3 regions of the Brucella sp. GW823-FHT04E01 genome follow, and region 2 is predicted to be linked to each of the others. Evidence: predicted binding sites of a transcription regulator. Region 2 holds the regulator's gene; each other region holds the start of a gene.

Region 1 (3,939 bases), on a different contig from region 2:
GGGTTTGCATACGGATATCGGCGCCGCCCTCGGTGGCGCTGTTTATGACGCGGTGTCCGAAGGCGGCAGGCTCTGGATGAAAGAGCAGGGTTTTTAATCGGTCAGGCTTCGGCTGCTGCCTCTTTCGGCTTCAGGCGCAGGATAAGCGGAACCAGAACAAGGGCAACGATCGGGAAGACGAGCCAGTTGATGGTTTCCCAGCCTGACGAATGCAGCAGCGACCCTGCAAAGAACGAAGCGCAGGCCACTGTACCAAACATGATGAAATCATTGGCGCCCTGCGCCTTGCCGCGTTCAGCTGGCGTGTGGCAGTCGGTCACCATGGCAGTCGCGCCAATAAAGCCGAAATTCCAGCCGATACCGAGGAAGATCAGCGCACCCCAGAAATGACCGACATCAAAGCCTCCCAATGCAATAATGGCGGAGAACGCGATCAAAACCAGACCGAGCGCGGTGATCTTTTCCTTGCCGAAACGGGTGATGAGCTTTCCGGTGAAGAAGCTTGGCGCGAACATGGCAAGCACATGCCACTGGATGCCAAGGGCCGCATGATCGACGGAATGGCCATGGCCGACCATGGCGATGGGCGCTGCCGTCATCACGAAAGTCATCAGCGCATAGGAACAGACGCCAGCAGCCACGGAAAGGATGAAGCGCGGTGAACGGAGAATTTCGCCCAGCGGGCGGCCTGTATCATGGATAGCGTTCGGATCTTTCCGGACCTTCGGTGCGCGCAGCATGAAAAGGACGGGGAGGGCGAGAAGCCCAAGAACAGCCTGGCTGAGGAAACTGCCAGCAAACATCGCATCCGGAATGGTATCGCGTGTCCAGATGACGAGCTGTGGCCCAACGATTGCCGCAACGAGCCCACCCACCATGACCCATGATATGGCGCGCGCCTTCATGTCGCCCGTTGCCGCATCGGTCGCGGCAAAGCGATAGCTCTGGACATAAGAGGCGTAGAAACCGGCAGTCAACGTTCCGAGACAGAAGACGAGGAATGAGGCGGCAAAAATACCTGCAGCTGCGATCACACCTGCCGCAGCGCCGACAAGCGCGCCCAGCATATAGGCATTGCGGCGTCCGAACTGGCGCATGAAGAAAGCGGCAGGCAGTGTGCCAAGCGCAAGGCCGAGATTGAACAGGCTGACGGGCAGCGTGACGAGTGCTGGATCGGAAGACAGTTTCTGGCCCACCAGACCGCCAAGCGAAATCACGATAGGCGGGCTGGAAGCGCCCAGTGCCTGTGCAATCGTCAGGATAACAATATTGCGTCGTGCAGCCGTCGCGTCGGTCATAACCAACCCCTCAATCGATAAACCGGGATGGTTTTATCTGAAAGCGTATTTACCGGCAAAATTATTCTACAGCTGGTTAGAACATTTTCTGGCCGGGTCAGCTATAGCGTTTCAAACATGAGATGGATGTGACGACACATCCGGGTTTGGGAGGATATTTGGCAATTAGCCCATAATATTATTCGTCCAGTGCTCCGATAGAGACATTGCAGGCGGTATTGACGCCATGATCGTCAGCGTATTGAAAGTAAATTGTACCATTCATCGTGGGCAGAGGGCCGCTATGTGGCGGTTTTGATCGCCCAACATAATCTGATGAGAAGCCAGCTTCATATGTGCCATCCGGCTTTGTAACTATAGTGCTTTCGTCAATACCGAACTGCGCAGTTAAAAGCTCTGTCGAATTATCGGAATATATATTTACCTCTCCGGAAAAACCTTGTCCGTTATTGGTTAGTGTCACCAAAACATACTCGTGATCATCGCCATTCATGACCAAGAATCCGGGCTTCAATGAGATTTCAATAGCCATTCTTCACCTATATACTTGCTGAAGAGCGAATATATCTCAAATCTGGAATGAAATTATACTGACAGAGTAGGCAGAGTTGGGCTGCTGGTCTATCAGTTTGAATAATTATCGCATCAGCGATGCGCGTCTTCACTCATACAAAACCTGAGCGGACAACAGAGACGCAACCATGCAGGCCCGCGATGTATGTGGGAATCCAATTTGGACAGCCCGATGTCGTCCGGCTGTCATCTAGTGCTTCTAATTTGCAACTCCACAATTCGATAGGGAGCCAGCAATGTCAGAGAATCTTTCCCAGCAAAGTCTGTTCAAGACCAGCCAGTTGGAAGAAGCAGATGCCGATCCGCGCAATCCGTCCGATAATCCAACCATGGGCGAAATCATCAGCCGGCGCTTTTCCCGCCGTGGCTTTCTGCGTGGATCGCTCGCTGTCTCGGCCATTGCGGCAACGGTCAGCCCGCTCGCCCTGTTGAGCGCCGGTGATGCGCGCGCTGCATCCGGTTCGGCCTTTTCCTTCAAGGAAGTCGAAGCCGGTGTGGATGCCCATCACCATGTCGCGGAAGGCTATGACGCCGATGTGCTTTTGCGCTGGGGCGACAAGCTTTTCGCCGATGCGCCGGAATTCGATCCAACCAAACAGTCAGCCGAAGCGCAGGCGCGCCAGTTCGGCTACAACAATGATTATGTCGGCTATATCGCCATCGAGGAATCGCCGGAACATGGCTTCCTCGTGGTCAATCACGAATATACCAATCCGCATCTGATGTTCCCCGGCCTCGTCAAGATCGTTGACGGCAAGGTGGAGCAGGCTCCGCTTTCGAAGGAACAGGTGGATATCGAAATGGCCGCCCATGGCGGCACGATTGTCGAAATCCGCAAGCAGGACGGCAAGTGGCAACCGGTGCTCGACGGTGCAAACAATCGCCGCATCACCTCCAATACCGAGATGGCGCTGAGCGGTCCCGCCGCCGGTCATGATCGCGTCAAGACCAATGCCGATCCTTCCGGCACCAAGGTTTTCGGCACGGTCAACAATTGTGCAGGCGGCGTCACGCCCTGGGGCACCTACATCATGGCCGAGGAAAACATCCATGGCTATTTCATTGGCGAACTGCCGGAAGGTCACGCGGAAACGGCCAATTACAAGCGCATGGGCATTCCCGACGGCTCATACGAATGGGGACGTTTCTACGACCGTTTCGATGTTTCCAAGGAGCCGAACGAACCGAACCGCTTTGGCTGGATCGTCGAGGTCGATGTGTCCGATCCGAACGCCGTGCCGAAGAAGCGGACCGCGCTTGGCCGTTTCAAGCATGAGGGTGCCGAATCCATCGTCAACAAGGACGGGCGCGTGGTCTTCTATCTGGGCGACGACGAACGCTTCGACTATGTCTACAAGTTTGTGACGGCGGGCAAGTTCAACCCGGATGATCGCGCTGCCAATATGGACCTGCTGGATGAAGGCACGCTTCACGTGGCCAAATTCCATGAAGATGGCAAGGTCGAGTGGATGCCGCTGGTATTCGGTCAGGGTCCGCTGACCGAGCAGAACGGCTTCAAAAGTCAGGCCGATGTTCTGATCGAAACCCGGCGTGCCGGTGATCTCCTCGGCGCGACCAAGATGGACCGCCCCGAGGACGTGCAGCCGAACCCGGTCAATGGCCGTGTTTATGTCATGCTCACCAACAACACGAAGCGCAAGGACGATCAGGTGGACGCCGCCAATCCGCGCGCCAAGAATGCCTTTGGCCATATCATCGAGATCGAGGAAGATGGTCAGGATTTTGCCGCCACGACAGGCAAGTGGGAAGTGCTGCTGAAATGCGGCGATCCTTCCGTGGCAGAAGTCGGTGCCAGCTTCTCCACCGATACGACGCGCAATGGCTGGTTCGGTATGCCGGACAACGCCGCCGTCGACAGTGCCGGTCGGCTTTGGGTCGCAACCGATGGCAACAGCAACAAGGGTACCGGTCGCACGGACGGACTTTGGGCGGTCGATACGGAAGGCGATGCGCGCGCGACCTCGAAACTGTTCTACCGCGTGCCGGTGGGTGCCGAAATGTGCGGTCCGCTGTTTGCACCCGATGATGAGACGGCTTTCGTCGCCGT
Region 2 (3,939 bases):
GTAATTCTGCAGTCAGTTGCAGGAGAAAGCAGACAGTAATGAATAAGAAAATGCTTATTTTGCTGGGCGTTATCGGCCTTCTGGCGGGCTGCGTGACCATGACACCTGAACAACGTCGTGCGGCCGACGAACAGACCTGCCGCAGCTATGGCTTCAAGGCCAAAACTGACGCTTTCGCCAACTGTCTCATGCGACTGGACCTCGATCGCAGAGCTGACCGGCGTGCCTGGCAGGATCAGGTCGATTTCTACGACACTCCGATGGTGATCTATCGCCCGATCTATCGCTGAAACTTTCGCCGGAAAGCGACGACAATCAGCCAGAAAAATCAAAACGCCGGTCAGGTAGAACCAGACCGGCGTTGCAGATTATCTGATTGTAAAATCGCCTCTTATAGCGGTGCTTCTGGACGGTCCTGAGACAGAAGAAGCGCGCCAATGGCGTCAGCCTGCTTCTGGCTTGCCGGAGCATAGCCAAGCGATGTCGGCTGCGGGGCTGTCGTATCGAATTGCGGCTGGTAGGAGGCCACCTGCATATGCTGTTCCTGCTGAGGTGCAGCCACACCGCGATGGCGTGCCAGTCGTTCGCCACGGGCCTGCGGACCAGCGCCAGTACTCTGTTCCACACTTTGAGCCTTTGCCGCTTCCGCGAGTGCCACCTGAACGGTCGGTTCCGTTCCCGGAACTGGACCGGTCTGTGGCAAGGTCACATCATAAGACGGATCCTGTGGAACGGAAGGCGATTGTGGCGAATAGGCCATAGCCAGATTGTATGGCTCCTGCGGGACCGGATTTTGCAGCGAGCCGTCGCGATTGCGCTTCTCGTAGAAGGAATTTCCACCGGCTACGAGCACGTAATGCATATTGTTGTAAGGGAACTTCAGACCCGCCGTGTGGAAGAACATGGCATTCTTGAGCTTCGGATGACGCTCACCCTTCAGAACCGCGTCAGCAGCGGCCTGAACATCAGGCAGCGCCTTGGAATTCATCTGGCGGGTAAGCACACCGGGCGCAAACTGGTTCTTCTGACCGACGACACCGCAAATCGTATCCGGATAACGTCCCGACGCGAGACGGTTCATGACGACCGTACCAACAGCCAGAAGACCGTCGGAACTCGAACGATTGGATTCGAAGAACATCGCACGTTCAAGGCAATTCTTGTCCCGTGCGGTGTAGGTGTAGGTCTTCACGCCATTGACGGATTTGACGTGGCTTGCCGCCGTCTTTTCCGAATTGGCTTTTCCCGAGGTTCCGGTTGTCGTGCAACCGGTCACCACGAAAGGCGCAATCACCAGCCCGATAAGAGCGGGCAATTTCCACTTCGCGGCGCGCGTCAATGGCTCAGTCTCATGTTAGGACCCTTAACTGATCCAGTCATCCATTCAGGCGAACACATCTGGAACGATGCGCGCGAACGTCTGACTGCGGTGCAAGTCAAAGAGGACGAAGATCAAAATCACACGTCCTACAGTCGCTCAATCGAATTCAAGGTTTTGGAATTTTTAGGCCAAAAAAAGGCGACGGGTCAAATCCCAACAATGCTGGAGACCGCTGAAAAGTCCTAAAACAATTCCGAATCGAGATTGCGAATGTGCCTACAAGCCCTTTAAATATATTAACAATTCCTTAACAAGAATTAGCGATTCAGGTAAGATATTGATTTAACGAGATTCAAAGTCTCGCAATACACGCCATATCGCTGCCTTAATTCGCCTTTGCTTGTACATTTTTTGCATACACATTCGTGGTGTTTCAAATCTTCTGCAGAATTTCTGCTTCCAGGCCGGTTCCATTGCTCTTTGTCAACTTTGACAACAGATTTGTAACATCGCGTGAGATTATGCTTTTGAGACCCGTTTCGGGTTGTTGCAATGCGAATCGGGCGAGCACGATCCGCACCTTGCAAAGCTGGGTCTTGGACAAAAACGACCCGCCACGGATACCGTGGCGGGTCGGACAAGTTCAATTCCTGACGCCGAGATGACCGCAGCGGTCACCCGAAAGAATAACCCGCACCCCGAACGGTGCGGATCGGATCGAGCGCACGACCGACATTGATCGCCTTGCGCAGCCGTCCGACATGGACGTCCACCGTGCGGTCGTCGACATAGATATCCGGTCCCCAAACGCCATCCAGAAGCTGGCTACGCGAGAAGACACGACCGGGCGACATCATGAAATATTCGAGCAGGCGGAATTCCGTTGGTCCGAGACGAACTTCCTTTTCCTTGCGATAGACACGATGCTGTTGGCGGTCGAGAACCAGATCGCCCACTTTCAGCACGTGCGAAAGAATGCTCGGATTCGACCGGCGCAACATCGCCTTGACGCGCGCAAGCAGTTCCGGCGTCGAAAATGGCTTCACGACATAGTCGTCCGCACCGACGCTCAGGCCGCGAACACGTTCGCTTTCCTCGCCACGTGCCGTCAGCATGATGATGGGCAGGCGTTCGGTTTCCGGCCATTGGCGCAAGCGACGGCAAAGCTCGATGCCCGATACGCCCGGCAACATCCAGTCCAGAATGAGCAGATCCGGTACGTTCTCGCGCAAGGCGATCTCGGCTTCGTCGCCGCGCAGCATTGTATCGACCTGGTAGCCCTCTGCCTCAAGATTATAGCGAAGAAGAACGCTCAGCGCCTCTTCGTCTTCTACCACAGCGATTTTGGGTGCCTGTGACATCCAGTATTTCCCTATCCAAATTCGGCGGGCGGTGGATACAATCCCCCCAATCGACCGCGTGCCGCCGCGCTATTCACTCATTTTCAACCGCCGGACCGTGGTCCGGTCGGCTGTAGTTCAGGGTTTACGCGCCTCATCCACGACAATACCGTGGCTCAGGTCTTCCTTCGGTCGTTCGGCCGGCATTTGCAGGCCGGTCACGATGTAGTAGACGGTCTCCGCAATATTGGTCGCGTGATCGCCGATACGCTCGATATTCTTTGCGCAGAACAGAAGATGCGTGCAGGCGGAAATATTGCGCGGATCTTCCATCATGTAGGTCAGCAGCTCGCGGAACAGTGACGTGTACATGGCATCAATCTCGTCGTCGCGGTCGCGAACGACATTGATCTGCTGCACCGAGCGCGACGCATAGGCGTCGAGAACATCCTTGAGCTGGGTCAGCGCCAGCTCGGCGAGTGTTTCGAGCCCGCGATAAAGCTTTACCGGCTGGCGTGATTCCGAAACGGCGGCAACGCGTTTGGCGATATTCTTGCCCAGATCGCCCACGCGTTCCAGATCGGCAGAGATGCGGATCGAGCCGATGATCTCGCGCAGGTCCACAGCCATGGGCTGACGCTTGGCGATAATCATCACAGCCTTGTCGTCAATCTCGCGCTCGCTGGCATCGAGAATGAGATCGTCGGAGATGACGCGCTGTGCGAGCGCATTGTCCGCATTGACGATAGCGGCGACCGACTGCTCGACCATACGTTCCGCATGTCCGCCCATTTCGGCGATCTTATGGGAGAGAAACTTCAATTCCTCGTCGTAGGAGCGAACGGTATGCTGAGACGGCATAGTAGACCTCGTAATATAAATTGCGGGGAAGCCGCACTGTCTATCTGTTGAAGCGCAGTTCCGGATCAGCCGAAGCGTCCGGTAATGTAGTCCTGCGTGCGCTTTTCGGTCGGCGCGGTGAACATGGTTTCCGTGTCACCCACTTCGACCAGATTGCCGAGGTGGAACATGGCGGTGCGCTGCGAAACACGCGCGGCCTGCTGCATGGAGTGCGTGACGATCACAATCGTATAGTTCTGGCGCAGTTCGTCGATCAGCTCCTCCACCTTCGCGGTCGCAATCGGGTCGAGCGCCGAGCACGGTTCGTCCATGAGAATGACTTCCGGGCTCACCGCAATCGCGCGTGCGATGCAAAGACGTTGCTGCTGGCCGCCCGAAAGACCGGTGCCCGCATCGTGCAAACGATCCTTCACTTCC
Region 3 (3,939 bases), on a different contig from region 2:
CTCGAAATCGACGAAGCCTTCGAGGATGGCCGGGGCACGATTGATCGCGAGAATCGCCTTGTGAGCTTCGGACTCGTCGAGTGATGTCAGGCGGACCTGTCCCTTGCCGTCATAACCAAGACGCCGCGTTTTCAGGATGCCGCGCTCGCCAAGTGCGCCCAGAGCTGCAATCAGGGTCTCTTCATCGTCCACAAGACGCCAGGGTGCCGTCTCGATGTCGCTGGAGTTGAGGAACTGCTTTTCCGTAAAGCGATCCTGCGAGACTTCAAGCGCTGCCGGGGGAGGAAAGACCAGAGCGATTTCGGCCAGCCTGTCGGCAGCGCTGACCGGCACGTTCTCGAACTCGTAGGTAATGACGTCGGACGCTGCTGCAAGTTCTGCAAGCGCTTTCGGATCGTCATAGGCGGCAATGATCTGGCGATTGGCAACCTGTGCTGCCGGGCAATCGGCCTGTGGCTCCAGGATCACCGTTTCAAAACCGAGACGTGCTGCGGCCATGGCAAGCATTCTGCCGAGCTGACCGCCGCCGATGATGCCGATCGTTGCACCGGGCCGGAGTGCAGAATTGAGTGCGGAGTTGTTCATATCAGGCCTCGTTTGAAGGGCGCTCAGCCACGCTTTCCGTTTGCGCAGTGCGCCATTCATCGAGGCGGGCTGCAAGCGCCTCATCGTAAAGCGCCAGAACGGCGGCGGCGAGAAGGGCGGCGTTGACCGCACCGGCGCGACCGATGGCGAGCGTGCCGACGGGAATGCCAGCTGGCATCTGCACGATGGAGAGGAGCGAATCCTGACCCGAAAGGGCCTTGGACTGGACCGGAACGCCGAAGACAGGCAGCGGTGTCATGGCTGCAGCCATGCCGGGCAGGTGAGCCGCGCCGCCCGCACCTGCGATAACGACCTTGAACCCTTCCGCCTTGGCGCCTTTGGCAAAGGCAACGAGCCGGTCAGGCGTGCGATGCGCGGAAACGATCCGGGCATCGAAGGAAATGCCGAGTGCTTCCAGTGTGTCCGCTGCATGGCGCATGGTTTCCCAGTCGGACTGGCTTCCCATGATGATGGCGACATCGGCAGTAACGCTCATTGATCTTCCTGCTCCGCTTCTTTCGTGCATGTTTCGGGTGATATTAAAATGATAAAGCCGGGCGAACCCCGGCTCTGTCATCGATCATTATGGACATTCAGGCGATGATGTCGGGGATCACCCGATCTTCCATCTCCTGCAGCTTGTCCTTGATTGCGAGTTTTTTCTTCTTCATGCGCTGGACGCGCAATTGGTCGCAGCCAACCGCTATCATGGCGTTTATGGCAGCATCGAAATCCGCGTGTTCCTGTTTCAGTCGTGCGACGGCCAATCTGATTTCGGCCTGTTCCTGATCGGACATGCGGTGCCCCGTTCTGTTGAATAGTTTTACGGGCCGCGCCAAACCATAAAAGGTGCGGCGTCAGCCCGTTTCCGGCGAAGCCCTTATCACATTTTTCGCGTCAGGAAAATGCTACCACGACAAAATCGACTTTGCACCAAACTCATGCCAAACTGTCATGGTTCTGTCATGGACGGCGGCTGTCGAAGGCGACAAATATACCGTATCCCTGGCAGCCGGGACTGCGTGTTTGGCCCGGAATACAGGAGGTGTGCCGGGCGTTCATGCAGGTTGAATGACGGGATAGCGGGTAAACGGACAAACGAGGTCTGCGCTGTTCCGTAAATAAGGGAAATCAACCAAAGGAGATCTGATGATGGCTATCGAGTCCCATCTTGCCACGCTCGAAAAAAAGCACGGCGCTCTGGAGCAGGAAATTTCCGAAGCCATAGCGTCACCGGCAATGGACGACCTGCACGTTGCATCTCTCAAGCGCAAGAAGCTTATGCTCAAGGACCAGATTGAAAAACTGAGATCCCAGGTAACACGTCACTAACAGGGAAGCCGCGCTTAGATCGCGGTTTGATAAGGCGTCTCAAGCCATCGACATTGGAGACCGAACGGCTCTGGCGAGCTGGTATTTCTTTGTCGTGAATGCAGTTTGCATTCCAAAGCGAAGATGCCAAAATTCAGCATTGGCGGCTGTGACACAGCCGCCGAACATATTGATTCAACTATTTAACCGGCTCTATTTATCGACGGTCATTTTCAGCGCCCGTCACCCTTCTGTCTCAGCTCTTGGATCGAGGTTCAGCGCTTCCGGTGTTGCTCCACGTTCGGAAGGCATGCTCTTGAACTGGTCTTTCTCTTCTTTCGGGACGGATGCACGCTTGCGGGAACGGAACAACGCATAGCCGGTGATGGAAATATGCGCGAGCATGGTGATGGCGAAGAGGCCGGATGGCCAGAAAATATCCATGGCTGCTGCTGCCAGCAGTGGTCCGAGCATAGTGCCGAAGCCGTAAAGCAGCAAAAGCCCGCTCGATACTTTCACAAAGCTTTCCGATGTCGCATGATCGTTGGCGTGGGCGACGGCAACGGGATAGAGTGCATAGGCAAGTGCGCCATAGCATCCGGTCATCGTAATGATGACAGGGCCGCTGGATGGAGAGACGAGGAAGGCGATGAGGCCAACCAGTGCCGCCAGCGCCGCAACGCTTGCCAGAACGAAACGCCGGTCGACCAGATCGGAAATGCGTCCGATCGGAATCTGCATCAAGGCACCAGCTGCAATGGTGACACTGACCATCAAGGCGATTTCGGTGGTAGAAATGCCGGACTTCGCACCGAAGACAGCTCCGAGCGTACCCCAGGCGCCATTGGCGATGCCGATCAGGATGCAACCTACGAAAGCTGCAGGTGAGTTATTGTAGAGCGCCTTGAGATCAAGCTGCACTTCCGTCAGTGGCTTGGGGCTGACGGCTGTGGAGATCGCGGTCGGGATGAGAGCCAGGCAGAAGAATATGCCGCTTATCATGAACAGATGATCGGAGCGTACGTCGCCTGCTGCTACCAGCATCTGGCCGGACATGGTGGCTCCGTAGTTGACCATCATGTACATGCCGAAAATCTTGCCGCGCGATTCGTTGGTCGCACGCTCATTCAACCAGCTTTCAATGACCATGAAGGCGCCAGCCATCGAAAAGCCGGTGAAGGCGCGCAGGATCACCCAGATCGTGGCATCCACGAAGATGCCGGAAAGCAGGGCGATGACCGCAGCTGATGCGGCAAAGCAACCGAATGCCCGTACATGACCGACGCGGCGCACAAGACGCGGTGCGAACAGACAACCGGCAACGAAGCCGCCTGCCCAGGTCGTGCCGAGCATGCCGAGCGATGCCACTGAGAAACCTTCCACACCGCCGCGCAGCGGCAATAGAAGACCGTGAAGTCCCGAAGCTATGAGAAGGAAGGCTGTGCCGCAGAGGAGGGCCAGAACCTGAATGTAAATGCGCAAAACTCTATTCCCGAAGTCTGAAGCCGAATTGTCAGTGCTGAGGCTGATGAGTGATCGCTGAGATCAATGATTGTTGTTCCTAAAGCGCGTCGCCCGGAAATGGTTCCGGCTGCGTGCTCCGGTATCCATTTCCGTTGACGACCCCATTCCTATCGAAACAATGCTTCTGCCGCAGCGCGGCTATCGCCCTTCTTGAGGCGTTCTGTCTTCAATCGCTCTATTTCGGATTGCAGCAGGGCTATGCGCTGGTCGATCTCGATGACCGAAAGCAGCGATAGCTCCTCTTCGCTTAGCGCCACGCTGTTGCGGGGCTTTACCACATCCTCATCGAAACCGCTCATAGCCGTCCTCCGTGGTCAATGATGGCTCAGAAAAGATTTAACACCTTGAATCGTCGCATATATATTTGAGAAAATCGATGACGATTTCCCTAACGTGACGTCTTGCATCCGCCGTGCGGCATTTCTGCGACGATGCGTAGGGCCAGAAATCTGAATGGAGTTTTGAATATGATGGCCGACTTGCCTTCCCAGATGACTGCTATCGAAATCTCCGAACCGG

What was found. The regulator PhoB, encoded in region 2, activates phosphate uptake and scavenging genes when phosphate is short. The targets are predictions, from matches to a motif close to TGTCATNNANCTGTCAT.
Positions count from the first base shown of each region.
Region 1: the regulator PhoB is predicted to act here: its motif matches at 2,045-2,061, upstream of AC1RHM_RS06715 (PhoX family protein).
Region 3: the regulator PhoB is predicted to act here: its motif matches at 1,536-1,552, upstream of AC1RHM_RS20300 (YdcH family protein).

Region 1 is NZ_JBXAIK010000002.1:262,437-266,375, reverse strand. Features, by position in the region: gene AC1RHM_RS06730 (adenosylcobinamide amidohydrolase) at 1-97, shown strand, start outside; gene AC1RHM_RS06725 (MFS transporter) at 102-1,298, opposite strand; gene AC1RHM_RS06720 (hypothetical protein) at 1,477-1,830, opposite strand; gene AC1RHM_RS06715 (PhoX family protein) at 2,108-3,939, shown strand, end outside.
Region 2 is NZ_JBXAIK010000004.1:682,238-686,176, forward strand. Features, by position in the region: gene AC1RHM_RS18335 (hypothetical protein) at 39-290, shown strand; gene AC1RHM_RS18340 (cell wall hydrolase) at 392-1,339, opposite strand; gene phoB (phosphate regulon transcriptional regulator PhoB) at 1,996-2,682, opposite strand; gene phoU (phosphate signaling complex protein PhoU) at 2,800-3,522, opposite strand; gene pstB (phosphate ABC transporter ATP-binding protein PstB) at 3,588-3,939, opposite strand, start outside.
Region 3 is NZ_JBXAIK010000005.1:112,945-116,883, reverse strand. Features, by position in the region: gene AC1RHM_RS20310 (5-(carboxyamino)imidazole ribonucleotide synthase) at 1-585, opposite strand, end outside; gene purE (5-(carboxyamino)imidazole ribonucleotide mutase) at 587-1,081, opposite strand; gene AC1RHM_RS20300 (YdcH family protein) at 1,179-1,382, opposite strand; gene AC1RHM_RS20295 (YdcH family protein) at 1,735-1,917, shown strand; gene AC1RHM_RS20290 (MFS transporter) at 2,140-3,378, opposite strand; gene AC1RHM_RS20285 (DUF1192 family protein) at 3,528-3,719, opposite strand; gene AC1RHM_RS20280 (NAD(P)H-quinone oxidoreductase) at 3,888-3,939, shown strand, end outside.